2 regions of the Thiocapsa sp. C2-2m genome follow, and region 2 is predicted to be linked to the other one. Evidence: predicted binding sites of a transcription regulator. Region 2 holds the regulator's gene; the other holds the start of a gene.
What was found. Region 2 encodes FNR, which switches genes on or off when oxygen is low (the NO sensors DNR and NnrR bind a similar motif). Its sites were predicted from a motif close to TTGATNTANATCAA; they were not measured.
Positions count from the first base shown of each region.

Region 1: a site for FNR is predicted at 3,615-3,628, ahead of AADX97_RS02045 (ribonucleoside triphosphate reductase). Genes of this name have one in related genera too.

Region 1 is NZ_JBBWVD010000002.1:148,354-156,587, reverse strand. It holds gene AADX97_RS02065 (HlyC/CorC family transporter) at 1-514, opposite strand, end outside; gene ybeY (rRNA maturation RNase YbeY) at 486-1,022, opposite strand; gene AADX97_RS02055 (PhoH family protein) at 1,019-2,017, opposite strand; gene miaB (tRNA (N6-isopentenyl adenosine(37)-C2)-methylthiotransferase MiaB) at 2,032-3,408, opposite strand; gene AADX97_RS02045 (ribonucleoside triphosphate reductase) at 3,716-6,694, shown strand; gene nrdD (anaerobic ribonucleoside-triphosphate reductase) at 6,781-6,972, shown strand; gene AADX97_RS02035 (anaerobic ribonucleoside-triphosphate reductase activating protein) at 7,012-7,773, shown strand; gene AADX97_RS02030 (putative bifunctional diguanylate cyclase/phosphodiesterase) at 7,828-8,234, opposite strand, start outside.
Region 2 is NZ_JBBWVD010000001.1:187,824-196,057, forward strand. It holds gene kdsA (3-deoxy-8-phosphooctulonate synthase) at 1-275, opposite strand, end outside; gene AADX97_RS00830 (CTP synthase) at 272-1,915, opposite strand; gene AADX97_RS00835 (sulfur globule family protein) at 2,242-2,634, shown strand; gene fnr (fumarate/nitrate reduction transcriptional regulator Fnr) at 2,796-3,554, shown strand; gene dnaQ (DNA polymerase III subunit epsilon) at 3,758-4,480, opposite strand; gene rnhA (ribonuclease HI) at 4,669-5,100, opposite strand; gene AADX97_RS00855 (class I SAM-dependent methyltransferase) at 5,093-5,854, opposite strand; gene AADX97_RS00860 (transglycosylase SLT domain-containing protein) at 6,046-7,464, shown strand; gene AADX97_RS00865 (DUF2237 family protein) at 7,541-7,912, shown strand; gene AADX97_RS00870 (murein L,D-transpeptidase family protein) at 7,950-8,234, shown strand, end outside.

The sequences.
Region 1 (8,234 bases), on a different contig from region 2:
ACTCGTCGATCACGATCGCCATGTGATTGCGGCTGGAACGAAACTCCTTGAGCAGAACATTGAGGCGCTTGCTCTCGGGCACGAAGACCGCGGAACGCAACAGATCGCGGATGTTGAAGGCGCGTCCGACGTGTTCTCGGCAGAAGGACAGCAGGTCCTTGGCGAGGAGGATGCCGACGACCTCTCCTTTGTCGTCGCCCGTAACGGGGAAACGGGAATGCGCCGACTTGACGGCGATCTCAAGGATCTTTTCCAGCGGGTCGTCGCGCTTGAGAGAGACCATCTCGGCGCGTGGAATCATGATGTCGCGCACGCGCAGATCGGAGACCTGCAACACGCCTTCGATCATGCTTAAGGCGTCGGTATCGAGGAGCTCGCGCTCCTTCGCATCTTTGAGCACCTCCAAGAGCTGCTCCCTGTCTTGTGGCTCGCCCCCGAGCATCTGGCCAATCCGTTCGAACCAGTTGCGTGAACGCGAGCCCTCGCTAGATCGATCGCTGGTCGTCGTGGTCATCGTGTGCTGTTTGATCCTCGTAAGGTGAAGGAAATCCCAAGGCGCCGAGGATACCTGATTCCAAGGTTTCCATCTCTTCGGCATCGTTCTCTGTAAGGTGATCGTAATCAAGCAGATGCAGGACGCCATGCACCACCATGTGGGCCCAGTGGGCCGGCGCGGTCTTGCACTGTTCGTGCGCTTCGCGCTGCACCACATCGGCGCAAATCACGAGATCGCCAAGCAGGTCGACGATCGGATCCTGCGGATCCAGGCCGGTCCCCAGCTCGGGCGGCAGGTCGAACGGAAAGGAAAGGACATTGGTCGGCCCTTCACGCCCGCGATAGGTTGCGTTCAGGGCCGCGCCCTCCTCGGCGCCCACCAAACGGATCGTCAGTACCGCACGCTGTCGCCGACCGGCCAAGGCGGCGGACGCCCAGCGCTCGAAATCGGCCGGGGCCGGGAGATCCGTCGCCTCGCAGGCGATTTGGAGATCCAGATCCAGCGTTACGGGCCGATCGCCGATCATGCCTTCGGCGCTCGTCCCCTCAAGGGAACCGGCTGCTCGAAGGCGTCGTAGGCAGTGACGATGCGCTGAACCAGTGCATGGCGCACCACGTCGCGTGCATTGAAAAAGGTAAAGCTGATGCCCTCGACGTCCTTCAGGATCTCGACCGCCTGACGCAGACCCGAGGGCTGCCCGCGCGGCAGATCGACCTGGGTCACGTCGCCCGTGATCACCGCGGTGGAGCCGAAGCCGATGCGCGTCAGAAACATCTTCATCTGCTCGGGCGTCGTGTTTTGGGCCTCGTCGAGGATGATGAAGGAGTCGTTGAGCGTACGCCCGCGCATGTAGGCCAGCGGGGCGACCTCGATGACGTTGCGCTCAAGCAGCTTGGTGACCTTCTCGAAGCCGAGCATCTCGAAGAGTGCATCGTAGAGCGGACGCAGATAGGGATCGATCTTTTGGGCCAGATCGCCGGGCAGGAATCCCAGGCGCTCGCCCGCCTCAACCGCCGGTCGCACCAGCAAGAGCCGGCGCACGCTGTCGGATTCGAGCGCCTCGACGGCGCAGGCCACTGCAAGATAGGTCTTGCCGGTGCCGGCAGGGCCAACACCGAAGTTGATGTCGTGCTTGAGAATCGCGTGGAGATAGCTCTGCTGGTTGGGTCCGCGCGCCCTTATCAGACCGCGCTTGGTCTTGATGACGACATCCGGCAGACGATCCTCGGCCGACTCCAAGAGCGCGTCGGCCCCGGATTCCTGGAGCCAGAGATGAATCGTCTCGGGCGTGAGGATCTCGGCGGCGGTCTCGACATAGAGATCCCGGAGCAGCTGCTCGCCGAGGCGCACCCCTTCGGGATCGCCGATCAGACGGAAGTTGACGCCGCGATTGCTGATCTCGATGCCGAGTCGGCGCTCCAACTGACGCAGGTGCTGATCGAGCTGGCCGCAGAGATTGGCGAGCCGCACGTTGTCGGCAGGCTCGAGCTCCAAGTCCAGTGTGTGCGGTTGGGTGGACACGGCAGTGGTATTAGTCAAGCGTCGATTCCGCTCATCGCCGTCCGAACCGCTGCGGTGGTGACAAGACGACCGCGCAGCGAGTTGGGGAGCGCCTCGGTGATCTCGATATCGACGAAATCGCCGATCAGCGCAGGCGCACCTGTGAAGTTGACCACGCGGTTGTTTTCGGTCCGACCGGCAAGCTGCAACGGATCCTTGCGCGACGGCCGCTCGACCAAGACGCGCTGAAGGGTGCCGACCATCGCCTGGCTGTAATGTCGGGCATTGTCGTTGATGCGCGCCTGAAGCCGTTCCAGGCGAGCCTTTTTATCGGCAAGCGGCACCTCGTCCGGGTAGTCGGCCGCAGGCGTACCGGGGCGTCGGCTGTAGATGAAGCTGAAGCTCTGATCGAAACCGATCTCCTCGACCAGATCCATGGTCGCCGCAAAGTCGCTCTCGGTCTCGCCGGGAAAGCCGACGATGACGTCGGTGGAGATGCCGATCCCCGGTCGGGCCTGCCGGAGCCGGCGGATCTTGGAGCGATACTCCAGCGCCGTGTGCCCGCGCTTCATGGCGGCGAGGATCCGATCCGAGCCTGACTGCACCGGCAGGTGCACAAAGCCGACGAGCTCCGGCACATCCGCATAGACATCGATCAAGCTGTCCGAAAACTCCACCGGGTGGCTGGTGGTGAAGCGGATACGGTCGATCCCATCGATCGCGGCGACATAACGGATCAGCAGTGCAAGATCCGCGACGTCACCCTCGCCCGCCTCGTCGGTCAAAGCGCCGCGATAGGCATTGACGTTTTGCCCTAGCAGGGTAACCTCGCGCACGCCCTGCTCGGCCAGGGCGGCAACCTCCGCGATCACGTCGTCGAAGGGCCGGCTGATCTCCTCGCCGCGCGTGTAGGGCACGACGCAGTAGGTACAGTATTTGGAGCAGCCCTCCATCACGGAGACGAAGGCGGTCGGTCCTTCGGCTCGGGGTGTCGGCAGGCAATCGAATTTCTCGATCTCGGGGAAGGACACATCCACTTGGGGGGCGTGTCGCTCACCGAGATTTTTGAGCATCTCGGGCAACCGGTGCAGCGTCTGGGGTCCGAACACGATATCGACATAGGGCGCACGCGCACGGATGGCCTCGCCCTCCTGGCTCGCCACGCAACCGCCGACACCGATCACCAGGTCGGGGTTCTGGAGCTTCAATGCCCGCCAACGCCCGAGCTGCGAGAAGACCTTCTCCTGCGCCTTCTCGCGGATCGAGCAGGTGTTGAGCAGCAGGACATCGGCGTCTTCCGCGCGCTCCGTCAGCTCGAGACCCGAAGACGCGTGCAGGACGTCCGCCATGCGGGCGGAGTCGTACTCGTTCATCTGGCAGCCGTGGGTCTGTATGAAAAGCTTGCGGGGCATCGAGGGCATGAGAACGAAGAGGGGCGCGATCGCGCATTAGGCTAGTTGATGGGGTGAGGAGAAACAATCGACAACCCCCGGCCGTCGAGCGACCCGACCGTTCAGATCGGGATCCTCGGGCTTCGGTGACCGGGTGTCAAGCACGCCGATCGTTCTGCACGCGCGCGCCCGAGGGACCCGGAGCGCAATCGGAGAATGCATCCGGGTTGACGCCGGTCAACTTCCCCTCAAACTCTCCAACACAGCATCTAGTTGGCGTTATAGTCCACACCACAAGATATAGTGGCAACGGACAAGAGACGCCTCCATGGGACACCAGCACAGCAACCTGTCGACCCTGCCCTTGCGGGTGCGCAAGCGCGACGGTGTCGAGGTGCGTTTCGATGCTGCCAAGATCGAGTCGGCAATCCAACGTGCGGGGCAGGCGAGCGGCGAGTTCGGTGCGCCCGAGGCGAGTCTGCTGACCGCGCAGGTGGTCAAGGTGCTGGCGCATCGCTACGGGGCCGACCGCCTGCCCGACATCGAAGGCATCCAGGATGTCGTCGAGCAGACGCTGATCAGCGCCAACCATTTCGAAACCGCCCGCAGCTACATCGTCTATCGCGAGCAGCACAAGAAGCTGCGCGACGAGCATCGCACACTGGTCGATGTCGGCGGCTCCATCAACGAGTATCTCGACCGCTCGGATTGGCGCGTCGCGGCCAATGCCAATCAGGGCTACTCGCTCGGCGGCCTGATCCTCAACACCTCGGGCAAGATGATCGCCAACTACTGGTTGAGCCACGTGTACCCGCCCGAGATCGGCCAGGCCCATCGCGACGGCGACATCCATATCCATGATCTGGACATGCTCTCCGGCTACTGCGCCGGCTGGTCGCTGCGCACCCTGCTCAACGAGGGGCTGAACGGGGTTCCGGGCAAGGTCGAGGCGGGGCCCCCCAAGCACATGTCCTCGGCGATCGGGCAGATCGTCAACTTTCTCGGCACGCTGCAGAACGAGTGGGCCGGCGCACAGGCGTTTTCCAGCTTCGACACCTACATGGCGCCCTTCGTGCGCGTCGACGGGCTGGATTACCCGCACGTCAAGCAGGCGATCCAGGAGCTGATCTACAACCTGAATGTGCCGTCGCGCTGGGGTTGTCAGTGTGTCGACGAAGAGACCGAGTGCCTGACCGAGAACGGCTGGAAGCGACACGACCAAATTGCCCCGGGCGAGAAGATCGCCACAATCGACTGGCGCACCAATCAGCTTGAATACCTGGAGCCGCTGGCGATTACCGCCTACGACTTCGACGGCGACATGTACGTCCTGCGCAACCGCACGCAGGAGCAATGGGTCACGCCACGGCACAAGATCCTGCGCAAGGTCTTCAACAGCGACGACCGCTGGGTGCTGGAAGACATCGAAACCGTTGCGGAGCTGAAGTCCCCGGTGATCGTTCCCAATGCCTGGGAGACCACGTCGACGCTTGAGGTCGACGACAAGCTCGTGATGCTGATGGCCTGGGTGGTCGCCGAGGGCAATTTCGACTTCAGCGACGGTCGCCGCCGGGTGGCCCTCTATCAGTCGACTGGAAATCCCGAAGACGCCGCCGAGATCGAGTGGCTGTTGCATGAGCTCGATCTGAGCTGGCATCGCTACGAGCACACCGGGACCTACGCCAATGTCCCCGTCTGCCGCTATCGTCTGAACCGGGACGCGAGCGACTTCGTGCTCGGGTATCTCGAGCGCAAGTGTGTTCCCGGATTCATCCGCACCCTGTCGGTCCGGCAGATCCGACTCTTCCTGGACACCTACGTGAAGGGCGACGGCAGCGTCGAGGAGAGCGGACGCGTCCGGATCTACACCAACGACCGGGAGAATCTCGATGCCCTGCAGGAGTTGTGCGCATTGGCCGGCTACGGCAGCACGGTCGATACGCGCAAAGACTCCGGCGTGCATGTCCTCAACATCATCCGCAACCGCGACACCTATATCCAGCTCATCGAGCGCAAGCCTTACAAGGGCCTGGTCTGGTGCCCGACCACCCGGAACGGCACCTTTGTCGCACGCCGTCGCGGCAAGACCTTCGTCACCGGCAACACGCCTTTCACCAATCTGACCTTCGACTGGGTCTGCCCCGAGGATCTGCGCGAGCAGGTGCCGGTGATCGCCGGTGTGGAGCAGGCTTTCACTTACGGCGATCTCCAGGCCGAGATGGACCTGATCAATCGGGCCTATATCGAGGTGATGACCGAGGGCGATGCCAAGGGGCGGATCTTCACCTTCCCGATCCCGACCTACAACATCACCACCGATTTCCCGTGGGACAGCGAGAACGCGGAGCATCTGTTCGAGATGACGGCGAAGTATGGCCTGCCCTACTTCCAGAATTTCCTGAACTCCGAGCTGACACCGAACATGGTGCGGTCCATGTGCTGCCGGCTCCAGTTGGATCTGCGCGAGCTTCTGAAGCGCGGCAATGGGCTCTTCGGCTCGGCCGAGCAGACCGGCTCGCTCGGCGTCGTGACCATCAACTGTGCGCGGCTCGGCTTTACCCACCGGGGCGACGAGGCCGGGCTGCTGGCCCGGCTCGACAGGCTCCTGGACCTCTCGCGCAACAGTCTCGAGATCAAACGCAAGGTCATCCAGCGTCACATGGATGCCGGACTCTTCCCCTACACCAAGCGGTATCTCGGCACATTGCGCAACCATTTCTCGACCATCGGCGTGAACGGGATCAACGAGCTGATCCGCAACTTCACCGACGATGACGAGGACATCACGACGGCATGGGGTCACTCCATGGCCTGCCGGATCCTGGATCATGTTCGCACTCGGATGGTCGAGTTTCAGGAATCGACCGGCAACATGTACAACCTGGAGGCCACACCGGCTGAAGGCACGACCTACCGCTTCGCCCGCGAGGACAAGAAGCGCTTTCCGGACATCCTCCAAGCCGGCACGTCCGAAACGCCCTATTACACCAACAGCTCGCAACTGCCGGTGGGCTATACGGACGACCCTTTCGAGGCGCTCGCCATGCAGGAGGCACTGCAAACCAAATACACGGGCGGGACGGTGCTGCACCTCTACATGAACGAGCAGATCTCGACGACCGACGCCTGCAAACGGCTGGTGCGTCGAGCGCTGGAGAATTTCCGTCAGCCCTACATCACGGTGACGCCGGTGTTCTCGATCTGCCCCAAACACGGCTACATCGCGGGCGAGCACGAATTCTGTCCGGTCTGCGACCGCGAGCTGATCGCACGCAAGACCGCGGCATTCGCAGAGACAGCGGCCTAGGTCGATCCATACACACCGAACGCCCGACCGCTCGCCAGAGCAACGACCAACACACAGTCATCCGAAACGACATCAGGAGCGAGACCATGGCCAATCCAACCATCGAGCTGAAGACCGATGAACGCACCCGTTGCGAGGTCTGGACCCGCGTCATGGGCTACCATCGCCCGGTTTCGGCCTTCAATGCCGGCAAGCGCGCCGAGCACGCCGAGCGCTGCTACTTCACCGAGACGCCCAACGGATCGGCGATCCGCCAAGAGCGCCGTGCCGCCGCCTAGGCATTCAAGCCGAATCGAGCCGTTCGACCCAACACACCCATGTCTCGACTAACCCCCTGCCCAAACGACGTCGATCGTCAGACCACCGCGGACCCGGCGAGCTCGGGGGACGTGGAGTACTTGCGGATCGGCGGCTTCGTTCCGCTGACGACGATCGACTACCCGGGCGAGCTCGCCGCGGTGATCTTCCTGCAAGGCTGCACGTGGCGTTGTCGCTACTGCCAGAACGGCCCCTTGATCGACCCGAACGCTACGCCGGTCATGGCCTGGTCGGAGATCCGCAGATTCCTCGAGCGTCGCCGCGGACTGCTCGATGCGGTTGTCTTCAGCGGCGGGGAGCCGACCCTCCAGTCGGCGCTCGCCTCGGCCATGACCGAGGTTCGGGATCTCGGGTTCAAGGTCGGTCTGCACACTGCGGGGTCCGCGCCGAGACGCTTGGCGCTGCTCTTACCCTTGCTGGATTGGGTGGCTCTGGACATCAAGGCGTTGCCCGAGGACTATCCCGCCATTACAGGCAGCGCGCGATCCGGCGAGGCGGCCTGGGAGAGCTTGTCGCTGATCCAGGCGTCCGGTGTTTCGTTCGAGGTCCGCACCACTGTCATGCCGCACTGGACTGCACGCGATCTCGAGACGCTCGCCGCGGCGCTCGCGCAAAAGGGCGTGCGCCGATATGCCGTTCAGGCCTGCGAGACTCGAAACGCCCTGGATCCTCTCCTCCCCCCGCCCGCAATACCGCTCGCACAGCTCGCCGCCGCAATCGATACCGCATTCTTCGACCGATTCCTCCTACGAGGCCACTAACGCGCCGGAGGGGACCTGCCCGCCCCCGGTGCTCAGGACCGAATCAACTCTCCGTCAACGACCCAGCATTGCACCGAGCGCATCGGCGTCGACCGGGCGGCTGAACAGATAACCCTGCGCGAGGTCGCAGCCCTGCGCGACGAGGAAATCGCGCTGCTCGGGTTGTTCCACACCCTCCGCAAGCACACTCAGGTCAAGCGCTTGGGCCATCGCGATGATGGCACGTGTCAGCTCCGTATCCTCTTGGTTGTCGGGTATGCCCGCGATGAAGCTCCGATCGATCTTGAGGACATGGAACGGAAACCGCCGCAGATAGCTCAAGGCCGAGTAGCCGGTCCCGAAATCGTCGAGCGACAAGCGAATTCCGCGGCGATCCAGGTCGGCCAGTAAGGCACCGATGGTGGGGCGGTCGCGCAGCAACACCCCTTCGGTGATCTCCAGCTCCAGGAGTCCCGCATGCA
Region 2 (8,234 bases):
ACGTCGGTCAGGATCGGAACGCGGATACGCTCGCGCACGCCCTCCAGGATCGCCAGCCCCTGCGCCAGCCCGAGACCGCGGAAGCTGCCCGAGGAGGATCGGTTGGCCTTGTCGAAGGACGACTTGTAGATGAAGGGGATTCCCAGATCGTCGGTCATCTCCTTGAGCGCGCCGGCCGTCTCCTCGGCCAGTCCAGCGCTCTCGATCACGCAGGGACCGGCGATCAGAAAGAGCGGGCGATCCAGCCCGACATCGAAACCGGGGAAGAGGATCATGCGAGGGTATCCTGCACCAAGTGACGCCGCGTGAGCGCGGCGCGAACGAAGCCGCAGAAGAGCGGATGACCGTCGCGCGGGGTCGAGGTGAACTCGGGATGGAACTGGCAGGCGATGAACCAGGGATGGTCCGGGATCTCGATGATCTCCACCAGCCGGTTGTCGAGCGACCAACCGGAGAAACGCATCCCGGCGTCTTTCATGACGTTCAGATAGCAGATGTTGAACTCGTAGCGATGACGATGGCGCTCGCGGACCTGCGGCTTGCCGTAGACATTGCGCGCAAGGCTGCCGGGCTCCAGACGGCAGTTCTGGCCACCCAAGCGCATCGAGCCGCCCAGATCCACGCCCTCGTCACGGGTCTCGATCCGCCCGCGCTCGTCGCGCCACTCGGTGATGAGCGCGATCACGGGATGGGGCGTCCGGCGATCGAACTCGGTGCTGTGCGCGCCATCCAGGCCGGCGACGTGACGCCCGTACTCGATGACGGCGACCTGCATCCCCAGACAAATCCCGAGATAGGGGATGCGGTGCTCGCGTGCGTATCGGGCCGCCTGGATCTTGCCTTCGATCCCGCGCTCGCCGAACCCGCCCGGGACCAGGATGGCGTCGAGCCCATCGAGACTGTCGGTCCCCTCCTGCTCAATCACCTCCGAATCCGTATAGACGATCTCGACCTTGGTCTTGGTGTGCACGCCGGCATGGGCCAACGCCTCGGAGAGCGATTTGTATGCCTCGGTGAGGTGCATGTACTTGCCGACCATGCCGACACGGACGACCTGCTCGGGGTGATCGAAACCTTCCAGGACGCGATCCCATTCGGACAGATCCGCCTCTGGGGCCTCGATCCGGAACTGGCGCACCACCAGCTCGTCGAGCTTCTGGTCGTGCAGCAAGCGCGGGATGCGGTAGATATTGTCCGCATCCACCGCCGAGATGACCGCGTCCTCGGTCACATTGGTGAAGAGCGCGATCTTGCGCCGCTCCTCGTCCGGCAGGTGCTTCTCCGCCCGACACAAAAGGATGTCCGGCTGGATACCGATGGAGCGCAGCTCTTTGACCGAGTGCTGCGTGGGCTTGGTCTTGATCTCGCCGGCGGTGCGGATATAGGGCACCAAGGTTAAATGCATGAAGAGCGCGTTCTCGCGCCCCTCCTCCACCCGCATCTGGCGGATCGCCTCGAGGAAGGGCAAGGATTCGATGTCGCCCACGGTGCCGCCGATCTCGACCATGGCCACGTCGGCGCCCTCGGCGCCCAGACGGATCGCCTGCTTGATCTCGTCGGTGATGTGCGGGATGACCTGGACCGTCCGCCCGAGATAGTCGCCGCGCCGCTCCTTGCGGATGACGCTCTCGTAGATCTGCCCGGTCGTGAAGTTGTTGTTGCGACCCATCGGGGTGCGCAGGAAGCGCTCGTAGTGGCCGAGATCCAGGTCGGTCTCCGCCCCGTCGTCGGTCACATAGACCTCGCCGTGCTGGAACGGACTCATGGTGCCCGGATCCACGTTGATATAGGGATCGAGCTTGATCATGGTCACCCGCAGGCCGCGAGCCTCCAACAGCGCCCCGAGAGACGCCGACGCGATGCCTTTACCGAGCGACGAGACAACACCGCCGGTGATGAAGATGAACTTGGTCATGGGGGTCGAGGAGGCAGTCGAGGGCGATGGCCCGTATCCGCCGACACGCTACCAAAATCCCCGGATCCGCTCAACGGGGATACAGGCGCGCGCTGACCCGAGCACTCGGGACGACCATCGCACGCCCGAACCCTGCCGCCGGCCCCGGGCCGGCCCCGGCAAACTTCACAAAATCCAGAGATCTGGGTATATTTGACGGCGTTTCGCAAGTCACGAAACACACCCTCTCGGCGCTGCCGGCGCTCGTCAGGATCGGGCGGCGTCGCAGCGGCCTTGATCGATGTTGTTGATGATGAATGTCAAATGTCAATAGAGGAGCGTCAACGATGCATCAAACAGCGAAATTGTTGAGTGCCGCCGTAATCGCAGGCGCCGCCGCCTTCGCCGTGAGCCCGGCCCAGGCGTGGTGGGGACCGGGTTGGGGCGGTCCGGGCTACGGCGGCTACGGGCCCGGTTATGGCTCCGGTCTCGGCGACTTGTTCGGCGACATGCTCGGCGACGGCTGGGGCGACTTCAACATGAACATGAGCGGCGGCGGTCGCGGCTACGGACGTGGTCGCGGCTACGGACGCGGCTACGGTTACGGCTATCCAGGCTACGGTTACGGTTACCCCGGCTACGGCTATGGCTATCCGGGTTACGGCACCCCCTACTACGGCGTGCCGTATGCTGCGCCCTACGCCGCGCCCGCTGCCCCCGCGACCGGCGAAGCGAAGTAAGCCGAACGCCGATTCGTCAGGCTCGCGTCAAGGCCGCGCCCGCGAGGGCGCGGCCTTTTCTTGCGGGTTCAGGTCGACCCGATGACAAGAAGATAATCTTCGCTTGATCCAGATCAAACGACGGTTCAAAATCAGGCGATCGAAGATTGTGGGGCGATGCTGTGAGCCATCATAAAGTCATCTCGTTGGAGACCATTCGCATCGCCTGCAGGAACTGCTCCCTGTCGTCGCTCTGTTTGCCGATGGGCCTTGCACCGGACGATGTGGAGCGACTCGACGAGATCGTAAAGCGAACACGACCGCTTCACCGGGGTGACTTTTTGTTTCGCGACGGGGACCGATTTCGTTCGCTCTATGTTGTGAAGACCGGCTCCGTGAAGACCTTTGCCCCCAGCCCCGAGGGCGGCGAGCAGGTGCTGGGTTTTCATCTTCCGGGCGAGGTGATCGGGTTGGATGCGATCGACAAGGACATCCACGCCTGCTCGGCCAAGGTGCTCGAGACATCCGCCATCTGCGAGATCCCTTTCACCCGGCTCGAAGAGCTCACGGCGACCATTCCAAGTCTTCAGCATCAGATGTATCGGCTGCTCAGCAAAGAGATCGGGCACGACACGGACATGCTCTTGCTCCTCGGTAAAAAGAACGCCGAAGAGCGGCTCGCCGCCTTCCTGCTTAGCCTGTCCAAGCGACTGCACAAACGCGGATTGTCCGCGACCGACTTCTATCTGAGCATGTCCCGACACGAGATTGGTAACTACCTGGGTCTCGCCGTCGAGACCGTCAGCCGACTCTTCACGCGTTTCCAGGACGATGGCCTGATGAACGTCGACCGCAAGCACATTCAGTTGCTCGACGTGGACACGCTGGAGTCGCTGGTGGGCGGCGCCGGGCAGAATCGGCGCCAACAGCAGCAGAGCTAAACTGCGCCCGCTGCGGCTTTGGGATGCTCGTCGGACTGGATCTGCCCCGGAGCGATCGACAACCCTCGGAGTCGGCGCAGTTTAGGAAATTGAAACGATAAAATTCCAAACGGCGTCTCCGCCGAGACTGCGGGGTTCCAAAAGACCACACAGGATCTCGATGACGCATCTTGCGCCGGGCGCGGTTTAGACCGCGAGCGGTGTCATCCCTCGGCGCGAAGCCAAAGACAACCTTCGGCACTTGCCGCCTGGATCGCCGCGAGTCGCTCGGCGTGGGCGGCGAGCGCGGCCGGATCGGCCTGAGTCACCCGCAATCGCGGCCGACTCGGATCCAGTCGGCCGCGCTGCCGAGCGTTCGGCCCGGCATGAGACGGCGTCGCGAGATCCTCCCCGAGACTCAAGGCCACCTGCCCACCGGTCATGGCGAGATAGACATCCGCCAGGATCTCGGCATCGAGCAGAGCCCCGTGTAGGTCGCGATGGCGATGATCCACGCCGTAGCGCTTGCACAAGGCATCGAGGCTGTTGCGCTGCCCCGGATGGATGCGCCGAGCCATGAGTAGCGTATCCATCACCTCGCATCGATCCCCGATCCGCGGTACTTCGGCATTCCAGCCGGTAATCTCGCGATCGAGAAACCCGAGATCGAAGGCCGCGTTGTGAATGATCAGCTCGGCCCCTTCCAAATAGTCCAGGAAGCCCTCGGCGATCTCGGCGAAGCGCGGCTTGTCGGCGAGAAAGGCGTTGGTGATCCCGTGCACGTCGGAGGCGCCCGCATCGATCTGGCGATCCGGCTGAAGATAGCGGTGGAAGTTGTTTCCGGTCAGGCGGCGGTCGATCAGCTCGACACAACCGATTTCGATGATGCGATGGCCAGCCTGGGGGTCGAGACCCGTGGTCTCGGTATCGAGCACAATCTGTCTCATTTAAACCGCGTCCTAAGTGAAACCCGCCGCGTTGCAGGAAAGCAAATCCCCGAGGACTCCAAATGGCTCGTACCTGACGCGGTTTAAAGAGAAAAATTCCGATATCTGAATCGCGTCTGCGCCGAAGTCAGCCGAGTCACGCGACGCCGAGTCGACGCGAAGACCGCGCATGTCATGCCGGACGCGATTCAGCCCCCGATCCCGCGATTTGCCAGTCGGTCCGCACGCTCGTTCTCGGCATGACCGGCATGGCCCTTGACCCACTTCCAGCGCACCTGATGGCCGCCGATCGCGGTATCCAGACGCTCCCAAAGGTCGCGATTCTTCACGGGCTTGCGTTCGGCCGTCTGCCAGCCGTTGCGTTTCCAACGCGGCATCCATTCCTCGACCCCGCGTTTGACGTATTGAGAGTCGGTGACGATCTCCAGACAGGTCGGACGCTTCATGGTCTCCAGCGCCATGATGACCGCCATCAGCTCCATGCGGTTGTTGGTGGTCGCGCGCTCGCCGCCGCACAGCTCCTTCTCGACGTCGCCCCATCGCAACAGGACACCCCAGCCCCCGGGCCCCGGATTGCCCTTGCAGGCACCGTCGGTGTAGGCGCGCACGCAATCAGGCATGACCGGCCCTGCGTGTCGTCGGCTCCGCCGCACCGCCGCGCAACAGCGAGCGCCGCCCCCAAGCCGGGCGCAGCGGCGTCAAGGTAGCCACCCGCTTGACGGCCCGAATCAAATAGACACCGCCCAGAATCGGCCAGAGTCGCCGCCCCAAGGTGTCGAATGCCGCACAGCTCGGTCCCAAGGCGCGCCGGAACGGCGGCCGAAACATGATGTGCTCTCGAATCTCGATATCGAAACCCAACACGGACAACCGATCCTCGATCTGATAAGCGGTGCGGAAACGCCCGCACCAAGGCACCTGCGTCGCCGAACCGCGCAGCAGGGACCAAAGACCCCAGGCACTGAGCGCGTTGAAGCCCAGCACGATCACTCGACCCTCCGGGATCAGGACGCGCTCGACCTCGCGCAGCACCGCATCCGGATCGGGCGAAAAATCCAAGGTATGGGGCAGCAGGATGGCGTCGATCGAATCGCTCGCAAGCGGCAACCGGCTCGGCAATCCGACGATCTCGCGTCCACCGTGACCCGAGGGCTGCTCGCAGGGCATGAGGATCCGATGGCGGATTCGACTTGAGGCCATGGCGTCTCGAAAGCTCTCGGTCACGCCGATCTGGACCAGGTAATAGCCGAAGGTGTCGCTCAGCAGCCGCTCCACACACGCACTCTCAAGCGCCGCCACCTCGGCTCCGAGCGGCGACCGGTACCAGTCTTGTAGTTCTGCCAGGGGTGACCCCGGACCATTGCGCACAGTCATGCCGATGCCTCTTCGAGACGCGCATGTTAACCGTGTTTGAGCGCACTGTCGTGCAGGCGTGCAGGCGAATTTTCTGCGGCCCAATCTGGAATTGGATCTGGAATTGAAGGCCGGCTTTGGGTATGATGCTTTTCTAATTCCTAGAAAACTCAAATATACAATCACTTACTAGGGATTGTTAGGGGGGAAAGATGCTTGATGCCGCTCGTTTGGTGCGCTCGCTCGGCGCGCTCGGCGTCCTGACGCTGATCTTGAACGGTTGTGCGACGGAGACCCGACATGTCGAGAACGACCTCGGAGACCCCGGCTACTCAGGCATGGTTTCCGCGCGCGAATACGGTTACGTCCGACCGGCCACGGATGTTGTGGTCATGGAAAGACGCACCGCCGGGCGTGTGGATTCGCGCGGTGACCTCTGGAACCGTGTCCGCACCGGGATGACCCTCGATCTCTACGCAGACGCCCGCATCGACAGCACGGTGGAGCGCTTCCGCCGAGACCCCCAGTATCTCTCCAGGATGTCCCAGCAGGGGATGCCTTATCTGCATATGATCGTGACCGAGATCGAGCGGCGCGGACTGCCGATGGAGCTCGCCTTCCTGCCCCATGTCGAAAGCCGGTTCAATCCGGTTGCGACATCGCCCAAGGCGGCCGCCGGGATTTGGCAGTTCATGCCCTACACCGGGCTTGAGATGGGCTTACGACAAGATGCCTGGTACGACGGCCGACGTGACCCGCTGGCGTCCACCGGCGCGGCACTCGACTATCTCGAGCAGCTCAACCGACGCTTCGACGGCGACTGGACGCTCGCCATGGCTGCGTACAACTGCGGTCCGGGTCGCGTGGCCGCCGCACAGGCCGCCAATCGCCGCAGCGGCAAGCCGACCGACTACTGGTCACTCAACCTTCCGAACGAAACCAAGCACTACGTTCCACAGATCCTCGCCACCGCACGCTTGGTCGCCGCACCGGCCCGCTACGGCCTCAATCTTCCGCCGGTGCCCGATCGTCCCCAGCTCGAGGTGGTCCGCACGCAGCAGCCGGTCGATTTGAACCGGGTTGCCTCGGCGACCGGCGTTCAGCTCTACGAGCTGCAGCGTCTCAACCCCGCACTCAAGCTCGGACGGACGGCCCCCGACAGCCCCGGCCATATCTTGGTGCCGGTCGGGACCGGTCAGCGGATCGGCAAGAAGATGGGCCAGGTCCAGATCATGCCGGCTATGGCCGCCGTGGCCCAATCCCGACCCAGCGCCGCGACCCGCTCGAAGGTCGCACGCGCCGAGCGCCATAAGATCCATGCGGTGAAGGGTGGCGAAACCATCGCCTCGATCGCCCGCGCGAACGGTATCGAGCCGCGCACACTCGCGGAGCTGAACGGCATCTCCGTTCGCGAGCCGCTGCTCCCGGGTCAAACACTCAAGGTCCAGGCCACCGATGACTCCGCCTTGATCACGCACCTAGTCACCAAAGGCGACTCGATCAAGACACTGGCAAAACGTTACGGCGTGAGTGTCAAGGATCTCCAGCGTTGGAATCGGCTCGCCCAGACGCGGCTGAATCCCGGCGACCTGATCCTCATCTATCCGCCCGGGCGGGCTCCAACCTCCTGACAGTAGATCCATTGGGCTGGTACACTTCAACGGGGCGCGCGAGCGCTTCTATAGGCACTTCCGAAGGGACAGCTCGATGATGAATCACAAAAACGTCTTGGGTGAACCGCTCGAGGTCTGCTCGACCGATCCCTTGACCGGCTTCGCGCGCAACGGTAAGTGCGAGACCGGCCCGCGGGACGCGGGATCCCACACGGTGTGCGCCCGCATGACCCGCGAGTTCCTTGAGTTGAGTCTCGCCCGCGGCAACGACCTCGTGACCCCCCAACCCGAATACGGTTTTCCCGGTCTCAAGCCGGGCGACCGCTGGTGCCTCTGTGCTGCGCGGTGGCAAGAGGCCCTCGAAGCCGGCGTAGCCCCGCGCGTCGTACTGAGGGCGACCCACGAGCGCGCGCTTGAGGTCGTCAGTCTCGCCGACATCAAATCGCATGCCTTCGATCTGTCGTGACGCGAAGGGGAAATCTGGCGGAGCAGCAGGTCGCGCCTTGATCATCGCCGCGGTGCTGTCGATGTTCTCGGCGCACTCAGCGGCGATGTCGTATCTTCCCATCGCAGATCCTGGCGCCCCACGTAACCTCGACCACTCCCATCGCGCACCCTCGGGCAAGGCAGACCGGTTGGTCGTCAAGAAGACCGAGCGTCGCCTCTACCTGATGCGCGGCGAGCGGGCCTTGCGGAGCTATGACATCGCGCTCGGGTTTCAACCGATCGGGCACAAGACACGCGAAGGCGACGGCCGTACCCCCGAGGGACGTTACCTGATCGATCGA